Regions from separate parts of the Variovorax sp. V93 genome, predicted to be linked through region 1. Evidence: predicted binding sites of a transcription regulator. Region 1 holds the regulator's gene; each other region holds the start of a gene.
The links. Region 1 encodes sigma-54, which starts transcription at its own class of promoters, with help from an activator protein. Its sites were predicted from a motif close to TGGCANGNAANCTGCTTT; they were not measured.

Region 2: the regulator sigma-54 is predicted to act here: its motif matches at 2,076-2,093, upstream of ACAM54_RS17185 (CmpA/NrtA family ABC transporter substrate-binding protein).
Region 3: the regulator sigma-54 is predicted to act here: its motif matches at 2,201-2,218, upstream of ACAM54_RS31680 (PQQ-dependent methanol/ethanol family dehydrogenase).

What each region holds. Positions count from the first base shown of each region.
Region 1 is NZ_AP028669.1:572,146-579,338, reverse strand. It holds gene ACAM54_RS02595 (YceI family protein) at 1-493, shown strand, start outside; gene ACAM54_RS02590 (YceI family protein) at 535-1,170, shown strand; gene ACAM54_RS02585 (LysE family translocator) at 1,177-1,818, shown strand; gene ACAM54_RS02580 (phospholipase D family protein) at 1,829-3,436, opposite strand; gene ACAM54_RS02575 (RNA polymerase factor sigma-54) at 3,447-5,039, opposite strand; gene lptB (LPS export ABC transporter ATP-binding protein) at 5,057-5,851, opposite strand; gene lptA (lipopolysaccharide transport periplasmic protein LptA) at 5,848-6,585, opposite strand; gene ACAM54_RS02560 (thiol:disulfide interchange protein DsbA/DsbL) at 6,783-7,193, opposite strand, start outside.
Region 2 is NZ_AP028669.1:3,618,636-3,625,828, reverse strand. It holds gene ntrB (nitrate ABC transporter permease) at 1-632, opposite strand, end outside; gene ACAM54_RS17185 (CmpA/NrtA family ABC transporter substrate-binding protein) at 646-1,890, opposite strand; gene ACAM54_RS17180 (nitrate- and nitrite sensing domain-containing protein) at 2,235-3,515, opposite strand; gene tsaD (tRNA (adenosine(37)-N6)-threonylcarbamoyltransferase complex transferase subunit TsaD) at 3,593-4,657, shown strand; gene ACAM54_RS17170 (alpha/beta hydrolase-fold protein) at 4,590-5,351, opposite strand; gene ACAM54_RS17165 (Hsp20/alpha crystallin family protein) at 5,542-5,913, opposite strand; gene ACAM54_RS17160 (branched-chain amino acid ABC transporter substrate-binding protein) at 6,036-7,193, shown strand, end outside.
Region 3 is NZ_AP028670.1:1,180,892-1,188,084, forward strand. It holds gene ACAM54_RS31660 (hypothetical protein) at 1-114, opposite strand, end outside; gene arr (NAD(+)--rifampin ADP-ribosyltransferase) at 319-714, opposite strand; gene ACAM54_RS31670 (hypothetical protein) at 770-1,081, opposite strand; gene ACAM54_RS31675 (AAA family ATPase) at 1,196-1,720, opposite strand; gene ACAM54_RS31680 (PQQ-dependent methanol/ethanol family dehydrogenase) at 2,287-4,080, shown strand; gene ACAM54_RS31685 (high-potential iron-sulfur protein) at 4,091-4,435, shown strand; gene ACAM54_RS31690 (FAD:protein FMN transferase) at 4,445-5,452, opposite strand; gene ACAM54_RS31695 (4Fe-4S binding protein) at 5,449-7,193, opposite strand, start outside.

The DNA of each region.
Region 1 (7,193 bases):
GCTGGTGCCGGACAAGAGCCAGATCGCCTTCGTGAGCAAGCAGATGGGGGTGCCCGTGGAGGGCGCGTTCAAGAAGTTCGATGCCCAGGTGGCTTTCGATCCGCGCAAGCCCGAAGGCGGCAGCGTCGCATTGCAGATCGACACCGGCAGCGCATCGCTCGGCGTGCCCATGAGCGATGCCGAACTGCCCAAGGCGCCGTGGTTCGACACGGCGCATTTTCCGCAGGCCAGCTTCCAGTCGAGCGCGATCAAGGCGCTGGGCGACGGCCGCTTCGAGATGGCGGGCAAGCTCACCATCAAGAACATCTCGCGCCAGGTCACGGTGCCGGTGAGCATTGCGCCGGCCAACGGCCACGCGGTGGCCAGCGGAAGCTTTACGATCCAGCGGCTCGACTACAAGGTGGGCGACGGCGAGTGGACCGACACCTCGGTGGTCGCCAACGAGGTGCTGGTTCGCTTCAAGTTCACGCTCGCGGGCTTCGGTCCGCTTTGAATTTTTCCTGTTTCGTTCCCACGCCACGCACGCCCATTGCCATGAAGAAGCTCCTCCTCGCTGCCGCGCTGTCTGCCGCGGCGGCCCTTGCCACCCCTGCCCTGGCACAGGACTACACCGCGCCGGCCGTGGCCGCCAAGCCCGCGGGCGGCCCGGTGAAGAACGCCAGCTACGTGATCGACCCCACGCACACCTTCGTGATGTACGAGATGGGGCATTACGGCACCACCACCAACCGCGGCCGCTTCAGCACCAAGGACGGCTCGGTGCAGATCGACGGCACCGGCAGCAGCGGCAAGGTCGACATCACGATGGACATCGGCTCCATCAACACCGGCGTCGACCTGCTCAACCGCCACGTGCAGAGCAAGGATTTCTTCAACGTGGCCGAATTCCCGACCGGCCGCTTCGTGGCGGACCGCATCGAGTTCAATGGCGACAAGGTGGTCGACGTGCCGGGCACGCTCACGCTGATGGGGCAGACCAGGCCGGTCACGCTCAGGGCCGTGCGCTTCAACTGCTACCTGAATCCGCTCATCAACCGCCAGGTCTGCGGCGGCGACTTCGAGACGACGGTGCAGCGCAGCGACTGGGGCATCACCTGGGGCCTGAACTTCGGCTTCGAGAACAAGGTGAAGCTGCTGGTGCAGGTCGAAGCCGTCAACGTGCAGCAATAGAAGACCATGAGCGGCATCACGGTTGCACTGCTGGGCATCGCGGGCGCGATGGTCGTGGGGGCCATGAGCCCCGGCCCGAGCTTCGTCATGGTCGCGCGCACCGCCGTCTCGTCGTCGCGCGGCGACGGCCTGGCCGCGGCGCTGGGCATGGGCGCGGGCGGCGTCGTGTTCGCCATTGCGGCGCTGGTCGGGCTGCAGGCGGCGTTCCTCGCGGTTCCCGCGCTGTACCTCGCGGTGAAGCTGCTCGGGGGCGCCTACCTCGTGGTTCTGGGCATCCGCATCTGGCGCGGTGCGAGCCAGCCGCTGCCGGTTTCGCAGGAAGAGCGCTCGCCCGGAAGCCGGGGCGATGCGCGGCGTGCGTTTCTTCTGGGCATGGGCACGCAGATCAGCAATCCGAAGACCGCCGTGGTCTACGCCAGCATCTTTGCCGCCTTCCTGCCGCGCGAAGTGCCGCTGGCGCTGGCGCTCGCGGTGCCGGCGGTGATCTTCTGCATCGAGACCGGCTGGTACGCGGTCGTCGCGCTGGCGCTCTCGTCGGCAGCGCCGCGCTCGGCCTACCTGCGCTACAAGGCCTGGATCGACCGCGCGGCCGGCGGCGTGATGGTGCTGCTGGGCCTCAAGCTGCTGTCGGGCGTGCGCAGCGGCTGAGCCGCCCGGGCTACAGCAGGCTCTCGGGCGTCAGCGGCGCCAGCATCTCGAGCATGGTGCGGCCCCAGAAATCGGAGTCGGGTTCCTCGTTCAGCACGGTGGTCCGGCCGGCTTCTTCCTCCTCGCTGATCCACTCGATGCGCGAATTGCCGCTGTCCTTCGCAAAGCGCAGCCGGTAGGCGCCCTGCTGCTTCAGCACCTCGATGAGCTTGAGCGTCTGCTGCGCCATCTCGGGGCTGCGGATGAACAGGCCGATCTCGGTGTTGTGCGTCTCGGAGCGCGGGTCGAAGTTCATCGAGCCGACAAAAAGAATCTGCCGGTCGATCACCGCCGACTTGGCATGCAGCCGCCCCACCGAAGTACCGAACAGGCCGAGCCGCACGCTGCGCCGCGTGCGCGTGGTGCTCAGTTCGTAGAGCTCGGCGCCGAGCTCGAGCATCTCGGGCCGGTAGCGGCGGTAGGCGGTGTGGACCAGCGGCTCGTCGGTGGCGGCGAAGGAATTGGTGACGATGCTGATCTTGACGTTGCGCCGGCGGATCTCGCGCATCACTTCGAGCCCCGCCTTGCCTGGAATCAGGTAGGGCGAGACGATGGTCACCTCGGAGCGCGCGCGGCGCATTTGCTCGACCACGTTGTAGCGCACGCTGTCGACATCGAGCAGCGGCACGCCGCCGTACGAGGCGGTCTTGCCGATCACGCGTTCGGGCGAATCGGCGTAGGCCTCGGCAAGGGTCCAGATCAGGTCGAGCTTGCCGGCAGCCAGGTCTTCGGCGATCGGGCTGTAGCCGAGCAGGTCGTTGGGCGCGGGCCTGGGCGGCGGCGGCGTGGTGTCGGGGCCGGTGGCGGCCTCGAAGCGCTTCTGCAGCTCGCCCTGCGGAAGTTCGCTGGCCACCACCGACTGGACCGGCCGCACATAGACGCTGTTCCAGTACTGGTCGAACAGCGCACCCAGCCGCGGGACCAGCGCACCAGCCACGAAGGTGTCGAGATCGAGGAAATTCTCGCCCGCCGTGCGCCTGAAATACTGGTTGCCGATGTTGCGCCCGCCCGCCACCGCCATCGCGCCATCGGCGATGAAGAGCTTGTTATGCATGCGCCGGTTGACGCGGCTGAAATCGAACAGCGAAGCGGTGAAGCGCCTGAGCAGGCTGCCGCGCCCGGCCGGAAAGGGGTTGAACAGGCGCAGCTCGACGTTGGGCGTGGCGGCCAGGCCGAGCAGCAGCTCGTCCTCGCCCGAGGTGTAGAGATCGTCCATCAGGAGCCGCACGCGCACGCCGCGCCGGGCCGCATCGCGCAGCGTGCGCAGCAGGTAGCGGCCGGTCTCGTCGTTCTCGATCTGGTAGTACTGCACGTCGAGCGTGCGCTGGGCGCGCCGCGCGAGCTGGATGCGGGTGTCGAAGGCGAAGTCGCCGCCCGGCATCAGGCGAAAGCCGCTCAGGTCGGGGTCGGGCTGCGAGGCCAGCGCGATCTTGCCGAGCGCGGTGTCGGCCGAGGCGGCCATGGCCTTGGTGGGCGGACGCGGTGCCTCGTCGGGCAGGGTGGCGCAGCCGGCGAACAGCAGCGCCGCCGCCATGGCGAAGACCCATTGCCCACAGCGCGACAGCAGGCGGCGGGCCATCGGCGGCTTTCTACAGGGCCTTGCGAAGGTTGGCGGGCGCGATGCGCAAGGCCTCGCGGTACTTGGCCACGGTGCGGCGTGCGCACTCGATGCCCTGCTCCTTGAGCATCTCGGAGATCTGGCTGTCGGACAGCGGTTTCTTGATGCTCTCGGAGCTCACGAACTGCTTGATCAGCGCGCGCACGGCGGTGCTCGACGCATTGCCGCCGGTCTCGGTGCCGAGCGCCGAGCCGAAGAAGTACTTGAGCTCGACCGTGCCGAAAGGCGTGGCCATGTACTTGGCCGTGGTCACGCGCGAGATGGTCGATTCGTGCAGGCCGAGTTCGTCGGCGATCTCGCGCAGCACCAAGGGCCGCATTGCGAGCTCGCCGTGCACGAAGAAGCTCTTCTGCCGCTCGACGATGGCGTTGCTCACGCGCAGGATGGTGTCGAAGCGCTGCTGGATGTTCTTGATGAACCAGCGCGCCTCCTGCAGCCGCTGCGACAGCGCCTGGCTGCCCTCGCCCTTGTGCGACTTGAGCGCGCCGGCATAGATGTCGTGCACGCGCAGCCGCGGCATCACCTCGGGGTTGAGCATGACGCGGAACTTGGCGTTGGTGCCGCGGCCGATCTTGGTGACGATCACGTCGGGAATCACGATGTTGCGCTCGACGTCGACGAAGCGGCGGCCCGGCTTGGGCTCCAGGCGCGAGATGATCTGCAGCGCCGAGCGCACCACCTCTTCGTTGGTGCGCGTGAGCGTGGCCAGGCGCTTGAAATCGCGCCGCGCGAGCAGCTCCATCGGCTGCTTGCAGATCGCGATGGCGGTCTTGCGCACCAGGGCCTGCTCTTCGGTCTCGCTTTCGCTGGCCAGCGCGCGCAGCTGGATGCACAGGCATTCGCCCAGATCGCGCGCGCCGACGCCGGCCGGCTCCAGGCTTTGCAGCAGGCCGAGCGCCACCTGGAAGTGGTGCACCAGTTCGTCGAACTGGTCGTTGTCGTCGCCCGCGAGGCCCGAGGCCAGCGCCGGCAGGGAGTCTTCGAGGTAGCCGTCGTCGTTGAGCGATTCGATCAGGAAGCGCAGCGCGGCGCTGTCGTTCTCGTTGAGCCGCAGGCTCAGCGCCTGCCGGTGCAGGAAGGACTGCAGCGACTCCTGGCTGCGCGCGAGCTCGGTGGCGTCGGCGCGTTCGTCGTCGCCCAGGTTGTTCTGGCGCGCGGGGGCGTCGCTGCCCCATTCGCTGTCGTCGGGCGCCATGTCGACGGTGCCGTCGCCTTCCCAGTCGGGCTCGCGCTCGGTGGCGTCGGCGGCGGGTACGTCGGCCTCGGCTGCCGAGGAGGTTTCGCTCGAAGTGGTGGTTGCGCTGCTGGCCGGGGCCGAGGCGAATTCGCCCTCGGCGGCTTCACCGGCTTCGTCGCGCGGCACCGGCGTGTCGATGGCGTCGAGCCCGAACTCCTCGCGCGCCGCTTCTTCCGCGGTGCGTTCGAGGAACGGGTTCTCGTCCAGCATCTGCTCCACCTCCTGGCTCAGTTCGAGCGTGGACAGCTGCAGCAGCCGGATCGACTGCTGCAGCTGGGGCGTGAGCGCCAGGTGCTGCGAAACGCGAAGGGACAGCCCTTGCTTCATGGAGACCGACTCCTCCCTTACATCCGGAAGTGCTCGCCGAGGTACACCCTGCGTACTTCGGCGTTGTCGACGATCTCCGAGGGTGTGCCTTGTGCCAGCACATGCCCGTCGCTGATGATGAACGCGTGATCGCAGATGCCCAGCGTCTCACGCACGTTGTGGTCGGTGATGAGCACGCCGATGCCGCGCTCCTTCAGGAAGCTGATGATCCGCTGGATCTCGATCACCGCGATCGGGTCGATGCCGGCGAAGGGCTCGTCCAGCAGGATGAAGCGCGGCTGCGTGGCCAGCGCGCGGGCGATCTCGACCCGGCGGCGTTCGCCGCCCGAGAGCGCGAGCGCGGGCGAATCGCGAAGATGGTCCACCCGCAGGTCGGCCAGCAGCCCCGAGAGCCGCTCCTCGATGCGCTGCTTCGTCAAAGGCGCGGGCTTGCCGCTGGCGTCGGGTTCGCGCTGGAGTTCGAGCACGGCGCGCACGTTTTCCTCGACCGTGAGCTTGCGGAAGATGGAGGCTTCCTGCGGCAGGTAGCTCAGGCCCATGCGGGCGCGCCGGTGGATCGGCATGTGGGCGATGGGCTCGCCGTCGATGGTGATGTCGCCCGCGTCGGCCCGCACCAGGCCCACGATCATGTAGAACGACGTGGTCTTGCCCGCGCCGTTGGGGCCGAGCAGCCCGACGACCTCGCCCTTTTGCACGTCGAGCGAGACGTCCCGCACGACCTTGCGGCTGCCGTAGCTTTTCTGCAGTCCGCGCACCACCAGGCGGCTGCCCGGCGTGCCGTCGGCGTTCTGGGTTCCAGCGGTTTCGATCACTTGCGCCCTTCCCCTTCGCCGCCCAGCGTGGTGGTCGAGCGCAGGCCGGCGCCGGGCGCCGGCTGGGGGGCTGCTGCCGCGGGCGCGGCCCGTCCGCCGGCGGGCGCCGAAGCTCCCGGGGCCGGCGCGGTGGCGCTCTTGGGCGTGAGGATGGTCTTCACCCGTCCGCCCGCCGGCGCGTTCACCGCGGTGTTCGGCGGCACGGTGGAGCCATTGACGGTGTAGGTGTCGTTGCTCTGGTCGTAGACGATCAGCGCACCCTGGCTCTCGTCGTTCGGCGTGGCGCCGAGCAGGCGGCGCATGACGGCATTGCGGATGAACTTGACGTTGTCGGCGCGGCTGTCGTACTCGATGACCTCGGATTCGCCCTCGATCCACTCGTCGGGCGCATTGCGCTTCTGCTTGTAGTAGGCCCGCTTGCCGGGCGCCGCCGTGACCACGCCGTACTGGTAGCCCTCGGCATCCTGGCGTACGTCGATGCGCGCGCCGCGGATGATGATCGTGCCCTTGGTGACCAGCACGTTGCCCGTGAACACGCTCGTCTGCTTGAGGTCGTCGTAGCGCATCGCATCGGATTCGATGTTCATCGGCTTGCTGCGGTCGGCGGTCTCGGCCAGCGCGCCCGAGGCCAGGCCGGCCAGCAGCAGCGCACCGATAGCCGCGCGAGCGAGACGGGCCAGGCGGCCGGTGCTGCGAAGAAGAGGGGTGGTGTGGGAGTAGGAGTGCAATGTCATAGAGGCACGAAACTTGCTCTGCATTGTATGCGGCGGATGGCGCCAAGCCTTCAACCGCAAATGAAAAAGCCCGCCAAATGCGGGCTTGACATCCCATCCGGGAGACACCGCGGAACCGGCTTTGCCGGGCCGCAGGTGCCGCCCCCTGCAAGGGGGTGTGGGCGCGCAGCGGACGCGAAGTGCCGCGCAGCCCGGGGTCAGCCTTTCTTGGCTTCGCCGATCAGGTAGTTGGTGACCTGCAGCGCCTTGGTCATGTTGCCGGCCAGCTCGCCGTCCACGTACCAGCGCCCGTTCACGGCCAGCGCCGGCACGCCGGCCACCTTGTAGGCGTCGGTCAGCTGCGCGGCGCGCTTGGCCTTGCTGGCCACGCCGAAGGAGGTGAAGACTTCCTTGAACTTGGCGCCGTCCAGGCCGTTGGCTCCCGCCCAGGCAATGATGTTGGCGTCGCCGTTCACGTTCTGGCGCTGCTTGTGGATGGCGTCGAAGACCTTCGGCTGGAATTCGTCGACCTTGCCCATGGCTTCGAGCGCGTAGTACAGGCGCTGCTTGGCCTCGACGTCGTTGCCCACGAAAGGCACGGGCACGCGGCGGAACGCCACTTCCTTGGG
Region 2 (7,193 bases), 2.4 Mb from region 1:
GCCACGTTCATGTAGTCGCTCGGCACGCGCTGCACGCCCACCGCGGTGTTGATCACCATCGGCCAGATCGAGCAGATGAAGATGGTCCAGATGGCCGCCGGGTTGGCACCCTTGAACACCAGCAGGCCGATCGGCAGCCAGGCGAGCGGCGAGACCGGGCGCAGCAGGCTGATGAGCGGATTGAACATGCGCGAAAGGAACTCGAAGCGCCCGATCGCAAAGCCCGCCGGAATGCCGACCGCCGCGGCCAGCCCGAAGCCCAGCGCCACGCGCTGCAGCGACGAGAGCACGTTCCAGCCCACGCCCTGGTCGTTCGGCCCCTTGCTGTAGAACGGATCGCTGAACACCGTGAGCGCCTGCTGCCAGGTGGCCAGCGGCGATGGAAAGCCGGTGGTGCTCTTCATGGCCACCAGCTCCCAGATCAGCACCAGCAGGCCGAAGCCCGCGAGCGGCGGCAGCACGCGCATCCAGAAGGCGCGCAGGTCGATGGGGGTGCGCGGCTTGGGCTCCCTGGCGGCAGCGGCGGGTTGCGAGGGCGCCTCGGCGCGGGGCACACCCTCGCTCCGACCCTCTCCCGCGCGCGGGAGAGGAAGGGATGCGTCCATCGGCGAATGAAATACAGCGCTGACCATGATGTGTTTCTCCTCAGGCATGCAGCTTGAAAGACTCGGCGTACTTCTTCGGATCCTTGCCGTCCCACACGGTGCCGTCGAACAGCTTGCTGCTGCGCATCACGTCCTTGGGCACCGGGGTCTGCGTGGCGGCGGCGGCCTGCTTGTAGATGTCGATGCGGTTGATCTCGGTGGCCACCTTCAGGTAGTCCGGATGCTCCTTCAGCAGGCCCCAGCGCTTGTGCTGCGTGAGGAACCACATGCCGTCCGACAGGTAGGGAAAGCTCACGGCGCCGCCGTTGTAGAACTTCATGTGGTTGGGGTCGTCCCAGCTCTTGCCCATGCCGTTGACGTAGCGCCCCAGGATGCGCTGGTTGATCGCGTCCACACTGGTGTTGACGTAGCTCTTGTCCGCGATGGTCTCGGCCATCTTGTTCTTGTTCTGCAGGCCGGTGTCGATCCACTTGCCGGCCTCGATGATGGCCGCGGTGACGGCGCGCGCGGTGTTGGGGTACTTCTTGACGAAGTCGGCCGTGGTGCCGAGCACCTTCTCGGGGTGGTCCTTCCAGATGTCCTGCGTCGTGATGGCCGTCACGCCGATGCCGTCCATGATCGCGCGCTGGCCCCAGGGCTCGCCCACGCAGTAGCCGTCCATGTTGCCCACGCGCATGTTGGCCACCATCTGCGGCGGCGGCACCGTGATGTTCTTGACGTCCTTGAAGGGGTCGATGCCGGCCGATGCAAGCCAGTAGTAGAGCCACATTGCATGCGTGCCAGTGGGAAAGGTCTGCGCGAAGGTGTATTCGCGCTTCTCGCTCGCGATCAGCTTGGCGAGCGAGGCAGCATCGACCGCGCCCTTGTCGGCCAGCTTCTTCGAGAGCGTGATGGCCTGGCCGTTGTTGTTGAGCGTCATGAGCACGGCCATGTCCTTCTTCGGGCCGCTCAGGCCCAGGTGCATGCCGTAGACCAGGCCGTAGAGCACGTGCGCCATGTCCAGGTCGCCGTTGGAGAGCTTGTCGCGCACGCCGGCCCAGCTGGCTTCCTTGCTGGGCACGATCTTCACGCCGTACTTCTTGTCGATGCCCAGCACCGAGGCCATCACCACGCTGGCGCAGTCGGTCAGCGGGATGAAGCCGATCTTCACTTCTTCCTTCTCGGGCTTGTCGGAGCCCTGGGCCCAGACTGCGGCACGCAGCGCAGGATTGACTCCCACGGCGCCGATGGCGGCGGCTTGCAGTACGCGGCGGCGGCTGAGGCGGGTTTTCAGCGGGTCGGTCATGTGGCGGGCTCCGGTTGAAGAACAACAAACAAAGGAAGGCAAAAAACAAAAAGGCGTCCCGCACCGCGCAGGGGCTGCTCGAAAACGAGCCCTTGCGGGATGGGGGACGCCTTTGTCCGATCTCGGCGGGCAACACCCGCCGTTGGGTGCCACCTGCCTGGGGACCCGAAGGTCCATGTACTACTTCAGCAAACTGTGTGCCAGCTTTTGCCGCCGCCAATTGCTATCGAATCGGCAGCAGGAGAGCGGTTGCCGGCATGAGCGCAAGGGCCGCAGGGCGGAAATCCGGATGCATGCACGGTTGTTGTGCACTGCACCAATCCGAACGCTTTTTGGGGCGGCGCTCAGCGCCGGGGCGCCGCATCGAGCGGCAGGTAGTCGGCCATCGCGAGCATCGACTCGGCCACGTCGACCAGGCGGCGCTTCTGGTTCATGGCGGTCTGCAGCAGCATCTTGTGCGCTTCGTTCTCGCTCATGCGGCGGTGCGCCATCAAGAGGCCCTTGGCGCGCTCGACCAGCTTGCGCTCGTTGAGGGAGGCGCGCACGGTCTCGAGCTCGTCGCCCATGGCCTGCAGCCGGCGCGACTGCTCCTGGACCATGTCGAGCACCGAGCGCTCCAGGTGGCGACCGTATTGCGCGGGCTCGGTGGCCCGGGTGTCGGCGTCGTCGAAGAACAGCGCGCCCTCGGGCTGCGGCGCCAGGTTGCCGAGCACCTGCTGGTAGCGCTGCAGTTCGCTGCGTGCCTGCGCGGTCTTGCGGGCGCAGAGTTCGCGCAGGTCGGCGGCCAGCCGGTCCTCGACGGTTTTCATGGCGTCGATGCGGCGCGTGCACCAGTCGAACCAGGCCTGGCTCAGCCGCGGGTCGGGAGCGGCCGCCGAGGCCGTCTGGGCCGGGCTCACGCTCATGCGGCGCTGGCGCTCGATCTCGGCCATGACAGCCTCGGACTGGCTTTGGTGCCAGAGCGCCAGCACGCCGCTGCTCGAAAACTCGGTGAAGACCTGGAAGCAGCGCTCCTGCAGTTCGATGAGATGCAGCCATTGCTGGCGCTGCGCCTCGTCGCTGCGGCCCACGGCCAGCGAGGCGGCGCCGAAAGCACGCTCCTGGCCGGCGAATTCCTTGCCCTGCATGAAATTGAACATCGCCACCAGCAGGCGCGAGATCTCGGGATCGGTGGCGCCGTCGGCTGCCTCGAACACCACCGCCAGCAGGCCGGCCACGAGCTTGGCGAAGGCGGCGGTGGCCTGCGCGGGCGTCAGCTCAAGCGCGCCGATGCGGCGGCGCAGGGCGGGCAGGCCGTCCAGTCCCGGAAGCACCCAGGCGATGCGGCTGAAGAGGCGGGCGCTGTTGCCCGCGGTGGCGCCGGGGTGCGCTTCGGTTTCGAGCTGGTCGAACCCGGCGCGCACCTCCTGCTCGAGCGCCAGGCATTCGGCGATCTGCGGATCGCGCTGCTCGGCGAAGCGGCCGCCGCGCGAGGCGAGGAACACGTTGGACATGCCGCGTTCCCGCTGCAGCGCATGGACCAGCCGCGCGATCAGGCCGACCAGGTCGCTGGTGCGCGCGAGCTGGTCCAGCTCGTCGATTTCGCACCTTCGGGCGGCGATCAGAAAACTCAGTCCGGATTTCATGGCGGGGGAGGGGGAGCACAAGGCCTGCTGCAACATCCGTGCCGCACGGGCATTCCGCGCCGCCTACACTCCCGGGCATGCTCCTCCTGGGAATCGAATCATCCTGCGACGAAACCGGCGTGGCGCTGGTGGAAACGCATGGCGATGCACTGCCGGTGCTGCGTTCGCACGCGCTGCACAGCCAGATCGCCATGCACCAGGCCTATGGCGGCGTGGTGCCCGAACTGGCCAGCCGCGACCACATCCGCCGCGTGCTGCCGTTGACCGAGGCCGTGATGGCCGAAGCAGGCCGCTCGCTGGCCGAGATCGACGTGGTCGCCTACACGCGCGGGCCGGGCCTGGCCGGGGCCTTGCTGGTGGGCGCCGGCGTGGCCTGCGCGCTGGGCGCGGCGCTGGGCAAGCCGGTGCTCGGGGTGCATCACCTCGAGGGGCACCTGCTGTCGCCGTTCCTGAGCGCCGATCCGCCGGAATTCCCGTTCGTGGCGTTGCTGGTGTCGGGCGGCCATACGCAGCTGATGCGGGTCGACGGCGTGGGCCGCTACGAGCTTCTGGGCGAAACCATCGACGATGCGGCCGGCGAGGCCTTCGACAAAAGCGCCAAGCTCATGGGCCTGCCTTATCCAGGCGGCCCCTGGCTGGCCAAGCTGGCCGAGGCGGGCGACCCCACGGCGTTCAAGCTGCCGCGGCCGCTGCTGCACAGCGGCGACCTCGATTTTTCGTTCGCGGGCCTGAAAACGGCGGTGCTGACGCAGGCCAAGAAGCTCGGCGCTGAACTCGAAGCGAACAAGGCCGACCTGGCCGCGTCCACGCAGGCGGCGATCGTCGAGGTGCTGCTGAAGAAATCGCTGGCCGCGCTCGGGCAGACGGGCCTCAAGCGGCTGGTGGTGGCCGGCGGCGTGGGCGCGAACCGCAGCCTGCGGGAGCAGCTGAACGCCGCCTGCGCCAGGCGCGGCGTGCGCGTGCACTATCCGGAACTGCACCTGTGCACCGACAACGGCGCCATGATTGCGATGGCGGCCGCCATGCGGCTGCAGTCTGGCCTGGCCCAGGCGAGCGAGCGCTATGCCTTCGACGTCAAGCCGCGATGGCCCATGGCTTCGCTGATGGCGCCATCCGAGACGCCGCGGCCGGTGCCCGCGTAGCCGCCGACGGGCGCGAGCGGCCGAGCGACGGCAGCGGCAGCACGTCGAGCACATTGCGCCAGAGCTGGCGCCATTGCGGCCAGTCGTGGCCGCCCTCGGTGGTGAAGACGCGACCTTCGGGCAGGGCGTCCGCCAGCAGCTTGTGGTTGCTGGCAAATCGGTCGCTGAGGCCGAAGCCGAGGTAAAGCTGGGGCAGGCTCTGCGACTTCTGCGGCTCCAGGTACTGCTGGAACCAGGGCCAGAGTTTGCGGTCGACTTCCTCGTCGGGCAGGGGGCCAGCCGGCGCCTGCCAGGTGCGCAGGCCGCCGGCCTTGAGGATCTCGGCGCCCAGCACGCGGCGCCCCAGGTAGGGCGCCAGCGCGACAATGCCGTCGACCGAGCCCGGCCGCGACAGCTCGTGGATCAGCGCGCCGAAGCCGCCAATGGAAATGCCGACCAGCCAGATCGACTTGTAGCCCCTGGCGCGCTGCGGCTCGATGACGTCCGCATGCAGGCGCTCGCTGAGCGTCTGGTCGTAGTAGTAGGAAACATCGGCATCCACCAGCAGCGAGTCGGCCGCCAGGTGGCGCTCGCGCACGGCGCTGATGAAGCCCTCGCGCTCGAACTCGTCAGGTTTCAGGTAGGCGCCCGGAAGGAAGACCAGGAGCGTATCGGACCGTTCATCGTCTTTGGCTGACTTGAGGTGCGTGATCATGGCGTGCCTTGAGGGGCACCCGAATCCGCACCGTCATGGATTCGGTGCGTCTGTCGAAACGCCCACGAAGAAAGAAAATGTGAAAACGTCACATGATGTGACGTTATTCGCTGTCGTATTGTGATTAGGGAGCGTCTTCAAAGTCAAAAACAATAGATAACGACACTTTCCTCTTGTGGGCTTTGCAGGCTCAGTTGATCTGCAGCTGCGAAACCTGGCTGACCGGCACCCGCTTGCCCAGCTTCAGCGTGAGCACGCCATTCTCGAGCTTGGCTTCGCTCGAGGACACGTCGATGTCCAGCGGCAATTCGTAGGCCGCCTTGAACTGGCGCTTGGCTTCTGCCTTGCTGTCGATGCGGACCACGGCGCCTTCGATGCCGATGGCGAGGTCTTCGCGCGAGAGGCCCGGCACGTCGACGGAAAGCGTCCAGCTCTTGTCGTCCTGCTCGACGAGCGGCGAGGGGCGCGTGCCGGCGAAGGCCTCGTTGACGAAGCGCTCGAAGGCGCGGTCGTACGAACGGGGTGCAAAGCGGGCGGTGCGAAGGGTGGGTGCGAAAAACATGTGAGAACTCCTGAATGAACACAATGGGGACAAGGAATGTGTGTCCCTTACACTGCGCGGCCATTCCATCCTGAGTGCCGCTTGTCACCTCATCTAGGCACAGCCGCACTCGTTTCAAGACAATGAATCCTCCCTTTATTTGGCGTCGCAAGGCCTTGAAATTTGCGGCGCTGGCGCTATGCGCGGCGCCCTTCGCAGCACAGGCGCAGACAGCGCCCGCGCCGATCCGCCTCGCGCTGATCGAAAGCATGAGCGGGCCGTTCGCCAACACCGGCGAGGCGGTGTTCCGCAACCTGCTGTGGGCCGTGGAGCGCGTGAATGCGCGCGGCGGCATCAAGCTGCCCGGCGGCGCGCGGCCGCTGCAGCTCGACCGCTACGACAGCAAGGGGCAGAACGAGGAGGCGCTGTCGGCGCTTCGCGCGGCCATCGACGACGGCGCGCGCATCGTGCTGCAGGGCAACTCGTCGGCCACTGCCGCGGCGCTGATCGATGCCATCGAGAAGAACAACGAGCGCGACCCCGCGCGGCGCGTGATCTTCCTCAACTACGCGGCGGTCGACCCGGCGCTGACCAACGAGCGCTGCAGCTTCTGGCACTTCCGCTTCGACGCGCATGCCGACATGCGCGTGGCGGCGCTGATGCAAGTGGTGAAGGACGACGCGGCCATCAAGCGCGCCTACCTGATCGGGCAGGACTACAGCTTCGGCCAGGCGGTGCTGCGCGAATCGAAACGCCAGCTTGGCGTGCAGCGGCCCGACATCGAGATCGTCGGGGAAGAACTCCATCCGATGGGCAAGGTGAAGGACTTCGCGCCCTACGCCAGCAAGATCATTGCGAGCGGTGCGCAGGCGGTGTTCACCGGCAACTGGGGCAACGACCTCACGCTGCTCGTGAAGGCTGCGCGCGAGGCCGGCTTCAACGGCAGCTTCTATACCTTCTACGGCAACGCGCTCGGCGCGCCGGCAGCCATCGGCGACGCCGGCATCGGCCGCGTGATCGCGGTGGCCGACTGGCTGCCCAATGTGCAGACTGCGCAGTCCGAGGCCTTCTACCGCGCCTTCCGCGCGCGCTTTCCCAAGCCCGCCGACGACTATGTGCACATGCGCATGCAACTGCTCGTGGAGTCGCTCGCGCAATCGATCGCGCGCGCGGGCAGCGTCGACGCAGTGGCCGTGGCGCGCGCGCTCGAGCAGGCCGACGTGAGCCTCTACGGGCAGCGCGGCCGCATGCGCGCGGCGGACCACCAGTTCCAGCAGCAGCTGGTGGTTGGCGCGATGGAC
Region 3 (7,193 bases), on a different replicon from region 1:
TTGGCAAAATCGAGGAGCGCTCTCTGCCGAGAGCAAGGTTTCAATGTCCGGATCGTTGTAGAGCTGTTGCTCGAACTCGGACACCGGGGTTTTGCCAGAGGCGAAGTCGCTCAATCGTTGCAGGGCTTCAGTTGATGGAGGCATTCTCGAAGGCTTCTAGATTGGCAAGCGCCGCGAACGAGCGGTCTCGCGGGACCCGTGGCAACTGGCTGAATGATGGCATGTGGCCGAATTCAGCCGCGCAGCTGCAACGCCCAAAATATGGCCAACATCCAGTTTTTTCCGATCGCTATCCTGCGCGGCATCGGCAGGCGCGATTCAGTTAATGATCTCTCCCATGCCTGCGCGTACGCGCTCCTTCAACTGCAGGATGTATTCCGCGTCAAAGAGTTCCCAGGTCTCCAGTTCGCCGACGATACGAAGCGGCTCCCGGCTGCGGTAGGAGCGTGTGGGATTGCCCGGAAACTTCTTGTCGGTGACGTTGGGGTCGTCCTCGAAGGCGCCTGTCGGTTCGACGATGTAGACGCGGCGACGACCGTCGCCCTTCGCCATTTCGGCAGCCAGCCCGGCGCCTTTGGGCCAGGCGGTGAAGTAGATGTGGTTCATCACGACGTCGCCGTCGTAGTTTGAGCGGAAGCCTGCGGTGAGCAGGTCGCCCACCTGGAGGTCCGCCCGCGTTCCGTGGAAGTAAGGGCCGGTGTCCAAGACAGCCATCGCAAGTCGCTCCTCTGCAGAAACGAAAAGCCGCGGAGTTTACTCGGGTGGATGTTCACATAGGCCGTGTGAGCGAGGGCCCCGTTTCGGGTGCAGCAGGGCGTCTTTGAAAGACAGCTCCTGGCCAGCTCGCCCGCTTGTGGGTGCGAATGCAAGAAGCGTCCGCCTTTGACCACTTCAGCCTGCAACTTCTTGAACGCACAGGCGCAGAAGCGGCGTCCTGTTTCTCCATGAGGCTACGTGCAGCGTGCAGCGTGCAGGTGCGGAAGTCCGCAGTTGGCCGAGTCGGGAACGGGTCATTGGTCATGCCCACGAAGCCCTCGGCAGTATCCCCGTGAGCTGGTGCACGAGACCAGAAGAGTCCCATCGCATCAACCCCTTGGTATGAGCCCGAAGTGGGAGCTGAACCCCTAGAACGCGAATTGCAAAGGCCGCGCCGACGAGACAAGTCTCAGGCAGCGTGTCGAACTTCATCGGCCGTTCAGTCATATCGCACGATGTCGTAGCCTTCCTCCGCCGATGGCGCGACGAAGTGACTGGTTATTTCGTCGAATTCCGCGTCCGTCGTTTCAAACGGATGCTCTCCCGAGAGGTTGCGAATGCGCAGGCGCGCCTTGCAGACTTCGTCGGGAACATCCAGGTAGTGCAAGCGATGGGCGGCCCCGGCCTTCTCGAAGACGCCGCGGCCCCATCCTCTTGCTGCGACGGTGTTCGAGGGGAAATCGAATACGACGGACGTGCCGGCCGCGAGCAGCGCCTCGACGTGGCCCGACATCGCTTCACGCAATCTGCCGGCACAGCGAAGGTAATCCGCGAGGGCATGAATCTCGTTCGGGTAAAGACGCGCGAGCCAATCGTCCTCGCTGATGAGAACCGTCTTCGGCTGCGCTGCGAGGTGCCTGGTGAGCGTCGACTTTCCGGAGGCGATCTTCCCGCAGACCATATGCAGGACCCCTGGCAAGGAGGAGGCGGCGGCGGCCGTCCGCGAAGTTTCGGTTTCGAGCATTCCAATCTCCAGTAACTCTGAGGAGCCCAGGAGACAGAAAAAAACCCGCCTCGTGGGGCGGGTTGCTTTGGCGACTCGGGCCGCGCGCTAACCCACCATCCTTCGGATGGTGCGAATAATCGACGCGAGCTGCGAACAAGCCATTGGAGGGCAAAGATAGCGAGTTCCGGAGGGCTCGGCAATCCGTTCGAGGCGCTGATGCTCTTCCACGCGGGCGCGAGGCCGGTCCAGCGCGCATGGACGGAGCAATTTGGCGCCGCCGCCGTGCTGTGCGCGGCGCTGCCGCTGTGGAACATGTGCGCCGGCACCGTCAGTCACCTAGCACCTGCCGCAGCGACCCGTTGCACGGCCCGACCACTGCGCCGGGATGCAACGGTGCCGGCCCGCGCGCTGTTCGACCTTGTAGCAATGCAGCGGGAAAACCCGCGGCCGGCAGCCCGCGCGATGCGCGAAAGAGCCCCTGGAAGGCTGCATTGCGCGTGGCATGGAGATTGCCCTTGACTCCCGTGAAGGCATGCCCGCATGGCACGCCCGAGCCGCTATCCACACCCACGAGGAGACATCCCATGCAATTGAAGCTCTTGAACGCGCTCATGGCCATCGGCCTGGCCGCGGCCGGCGGCGCCGGCGCGCAAGTCACGGACAAGATGATCCAGTCCGAAGCCACGGCAAACGGCAACGTCCTGACCTGGGGGGTCAATACCCAGGGCCAGCGCTACTCGCCGCTGAAGCAGGTCAACACCGGCACCGTGTCCCGGCTCGCGCCGGCATGGGCCTTCTCCTTCGGCGGGGAGAAGCAGCGCGGCCAGGAGGCGCAGCCCGTGATCCACAACGGCAAGATGTTCGTCACCGCCTCGTACTCGCGCATCTACGCCCTCGACGCCACCACCGGCAAGAAGCTGTGGAAGTACGAGCACCGCCTGCCCGAGGGCATCATGCCCTGCTGCGACGTGGTCAACCGCGGCGCGGCGCTGTACGACAACCTGGTGATCTTCGCCACGCTCGATGCGCAGCTGGTGGCGCTCGACCAGAACACCGGCAACGTGGTCTGGAAGGAGAAGATCGACGACTACGCGGCCGGCTACTCGGCCACCGCGGCGCCGATCATCGCCAACGGCCTGATCCTCACGGGGGTGTCGGGCGGCGAGTTCGGCATCGTCGGCCGCGTCGAGGCGCGCGACGCCAAAACGGGCAGCATGGTGTGGTCGCGCCCCACGGTGGAAGGCCACATGGGCTACACCTACGACAACGACGGCAACAAGAAGGAGGCGGGCGTCTCGGGCACCGTCAACAAGAGCTGGCCGGGCGACCTCTGGAAGACCGGCGGCGCTGCCACCTGGCTGGGCGGCACCTACGACAGCAAGACCGGCCTGGCCTACTTCGGCACCGGCAATCCGGCGCCGTGGAACAGCCACCTGCGCAAGGGCGACAACCTGTTCTCGTGCTCGACCGTGGCCATCGACGTGAAGACCGGCCAGATCAAGTGGCACTACCAGAACACGCCCAGCGACAGCTGGGACTTCGACGGCGTGAACGAGTTCGTCACCTTCGACATGGACGGCCGGCGCGTGGGTGGCAAGGCCGACCGCAACGGCTACTTCTACGTGAACGACGCCACCACCGGCCAGCTGCTCAACGCCTTTCCCTTCGTGAGGAAGACGACCTGGGCCGACGGCATCGACCTGAAGACCGGCCGCCCGAACTTCGTGGCCGACAACCGCCCGGGCGATCCGGTCGCGGGCGGCGACGGCAAGAAGGGCAGCTCGGTCTTCGCCGCGCCGGGCTTCCTGGGCGGCAAGAACCAGATGCCGATGGCCTACAGCCCCGACACCAAGATGTTCTACGTGCCCGCCAACGAATGGGGCATGGACATCTGGAACGAACCCGTGGCCTACAAGAAGGGCGCGGCCTACCTCGGCTCGGGCTTCACCATCAAGCCGCTCAACGAGGACTACATCGGCGCGCTGCGCGCGATCGATCCCAAGAGCGGAAAGATCGCCTGGGAGATCAAGAACGGCGCGCCGCTGTGGGGCGGCGTGCTCACCACCGGCGGCAACCTGGTGTTCTGGGGCACGCCCGAGGGCTACCTGAAGGCCGCCGATGCCAAGACCGGCAAGGTGCTGTGGGAGTTCCAGACCGGCTCGGGCGTGGTCGCGCCGCCGGTCACCTGGCAGCAGGGCGGCGAGCAGTACGTGGCCGTGGTCTCGGGCTGGGGCGGCGCGGTGCCGCTGTGGGGCGGCGAGGTGGCGAAGAAGGTCAACCTGCTGGAGCAGGGCGGCATGGTGTGGGTCTTCAAGATCCCTTCCGCCGGTACTGCGCGCACCGCCCGGGCGGGCGAGGCCCGCGTGGCGTCCAACTGAAGGAGGCGGCATGACGGATCGCAACAGCGAAGGAGGCCGCGGCGCCTCCCGCCGGGAGTTCGTCGGCCGCGCGGCCGGCGGCGCCTGCCTGCTGGCGGCGCTGCCGGTGCGCGTGCTGGCCGCGCCGCCGCGCGCCGAGGAAAGCGACGAGACGGCCGTGCAGCTGGGCTACAGGCACGACACGAAGAGCGTCGACAAGAAGAAGTACCCGCGCCACGCGGCCACGCAGGAGTGCGTGAACTGCGCCATGTGGCAGGGCACGCCCTCCGATGCCTGGGCGGGCTGCGCGATGTTCGGCCGCAAGCAGATCGCGGCCAAGGGCTGGTGCCAGGCCTGGGCGCCCAAGCCCGCCTGATCGCCGCAGCTACGGCATCGGCCGCCGCGCGGCCGGCTCGATCCGCAGGCCGGGCGTGGCCTCCCACCGCCCGGCCTTGTCGACCCACAGCGCATCGACCTGCCATTGGCGTGCGACCTGCCGCGCCTGCGCGGGGCCGGCGACGAAGAACACCTTGGTGAGCGCGTCGGCCAGCGCGCCGCTGGGCGCCGCGACGGTCACGGCCGACAGGGCCGGCGGCGAGTAGCCCGTGTGCGGATCGACGATGTGGTGGTGCCGGCGGTCGGGGCTGAAGAAGGTCTGGCTGTCGGCCGAGGTGGCCACGCAGCGCCCGTCGGCCAGCAGCCGTGCGATCAGCGCGGATTCGGCCTGCGGGTCGGCAATGCCGAGCGACCAGGCCTGCGTGCCGCCGCGCAGCCCGAGCGGCGCGAACTCGCCGGCATCGACCAGCGCATGCCGGATGCCGCACGCCGCCAGCGCCTCGCGCACGCGGTCCGCCGCAAAGCCCTGCGCGATGCCGTTGAGCGTCACCGCCATGCCCCGCGCGTCGAAGCGCACCAGCCGGTGCCGCACGTCGAGTGCGCGCCAGTCGACCCGTGCGCGCGCCGCCGCCACTTCCTGCGCGTCCGGCAGCCGGCCTTCGCGCTGTGCGGCGGCGAAGGCCTCCCACAGCGGCTGCACCGTGATGTCGAAGGCGCCGCGGCTCTCGCGCGAGACCTCGTGCGCGATGCGCAGCACCGCGAGCAACTCCTGCGGCGGCGAGGCCAGCCGGCCCTCGCGGTTCAGCCGCGAGAGCGCGCTGGCGGGATCGAACAGGCTCATCTGCGCCTCGATGCGGCGCAGCAGCGCCACGCCCTCGTCGAGCGCGCGTTCCACGACCGCCTCGCGTTCGTGCCCGGCCTGCAGGCTCAGCGCGGTGCCGAAGCCCAGCAGGTCGCGCCGGCCCCAGTGCAGCGCGGTGACGGCCGGCGCCAGGGCCGTGCCGCCGGCCAGCGCGCCCAGGCCGAGCGACAGGCGCAGCAGCTGGCGCCGCTTCATGCCGCGCTCCGGCCGACGGTGGTGGCGACCGCCGCGCGCACCGGGATCACCCGCTGGCGCCCGCGCGCGATCAGCGGCGCGCAGCGCTCGGGGCTGTCGTGGATGGCCACGCAGTCCAGGCACTGGAAGCACTCGCCGTAGACGATCGCGCCGTCGGGCTTGATCGCCTGGTACTCGCAGCGGTGCCGGCAGGTCTGGCAGGGTGTGCCGCATTCGGCGCGGCGCGGAATCCACTTCAGCAGCCGCGCCTGCCCGAGCAGCTTGAGCCCCGCGCCGAGCGGGCACAGGTAGCGGCAGAAGCCCTTGTAGAGCACCAGGTTCAGCAGCACCAGGCCGCCCGCCCAGGCCACGAAGGGCCAGGCGCGCACGAAGTTCAGCGTGATCGCAGTCTTGAAGGGCTCGATCTCCACCGCCCGGTCGGTCCAGGCGGGCGAGAGCGCCGCCAGCACGAGGATGACGGCCAGCACCGCGTACTTGACCCGCTTGAGCCGCGCATCGAGGTCGCGGTGCAGCCGCAGGCGCCTGCCCAGGCCGAGGCGCCGCGCGAGCTGCGCCGCCAGCTCCTGCAGCGCGCCGAAGGGGCAGAGCCAGCCGCAGAAGGTGCCGCGTCCCCAGACCACCAGCGTGAGCGCGACGAAGGCCCACAGGGCCACGCTCATCGGGTCGTACATCAGGAAAGCCAATGAGCGCCCGGCTGCCAGCGCCTGGATCGCGGCGGTGAGGTGGACGATCGAGAGCTGGCCCTGCGCGAACCAGCCGATGAAGACCAGCGTGAAGACCAGGTAGCCGGTGCGAAATCGCGCCAGCCGCGCGGGCGTGGCGACGATCCAGCGCGGCCGCGCCAGCACCACCGCCAGCAGCGCCAGCGCGCCCGCGAGCACCGCCAGTTCCCAGGCGCGCGCCTGCCACACGGCCAGCCAGCCCCGGGCCTCGCCCTGCGGCGCGATCACCTGGTCGGGCGGCAGCCGGTAGGGCAGGGCGAAGTCGCGGCTCACCCGCTCGCCATAGAGCATGCCCTTCTCGCGCGTCACGCGCAGCGCGAAGTCCAGCGGCCGGGCCGGGTCCAGGCCGGCCGGCCCGATGACGCGGAACACCTTGGCATCGGCGCGCCGCAGCGCGGCCGGCAGCCGCAGCGGATCGTCCAGGTCGAGGTCGCGCAGCTCCAGCGGCAGCTCGCCCTGCCGGAGCGTCAGGCGGTCCGGCACCGCGCCGCGCACGAAGTTGTCGCCCACGAAGGTGTAGCGGCCGGTGGCGATCGCCAGCAGCGCATGATCGCCTTCGTCGATGCGGCCGAGCAGGTGCTGCCAGCCCGCTTCCGACAACAGGTTGCGGCCCACGGCCGGGACGTTCAGGTAGGCCAGGTACAGCTCGCTGAAGGTCTCGCCGGAGGCCGCGCCGGTGCCGTCCGCCTCATCGACACCCGTGCCTGCGAAGGCCCGTTCCACCTGGCCGCGCGAGAGCCGCACGCGCTGCACCAGCCCGGCCTGCAGCAGCGCCTCCCAGTCCATCGGCCGGAAGCCGTCGTGCCGCACGCGCGCCAACAGGGCCGGGTCGCTGCCGGCGGCAAAGCCGAGCCGCGCGCGCGCCACCCGCAGCGCGGACGCCAGCAGGCTCTGGTGGAGGATGCGCACCGACGCGGTGGCCTTCGCGACCCCGTCGATGTAGGCGTTGGCGCTGCCGTGCTGCTCGCCACGGTTGGCGTTGGAGCCGATCTTGAGGTTCTGCCGCAGCGACAGGCCCT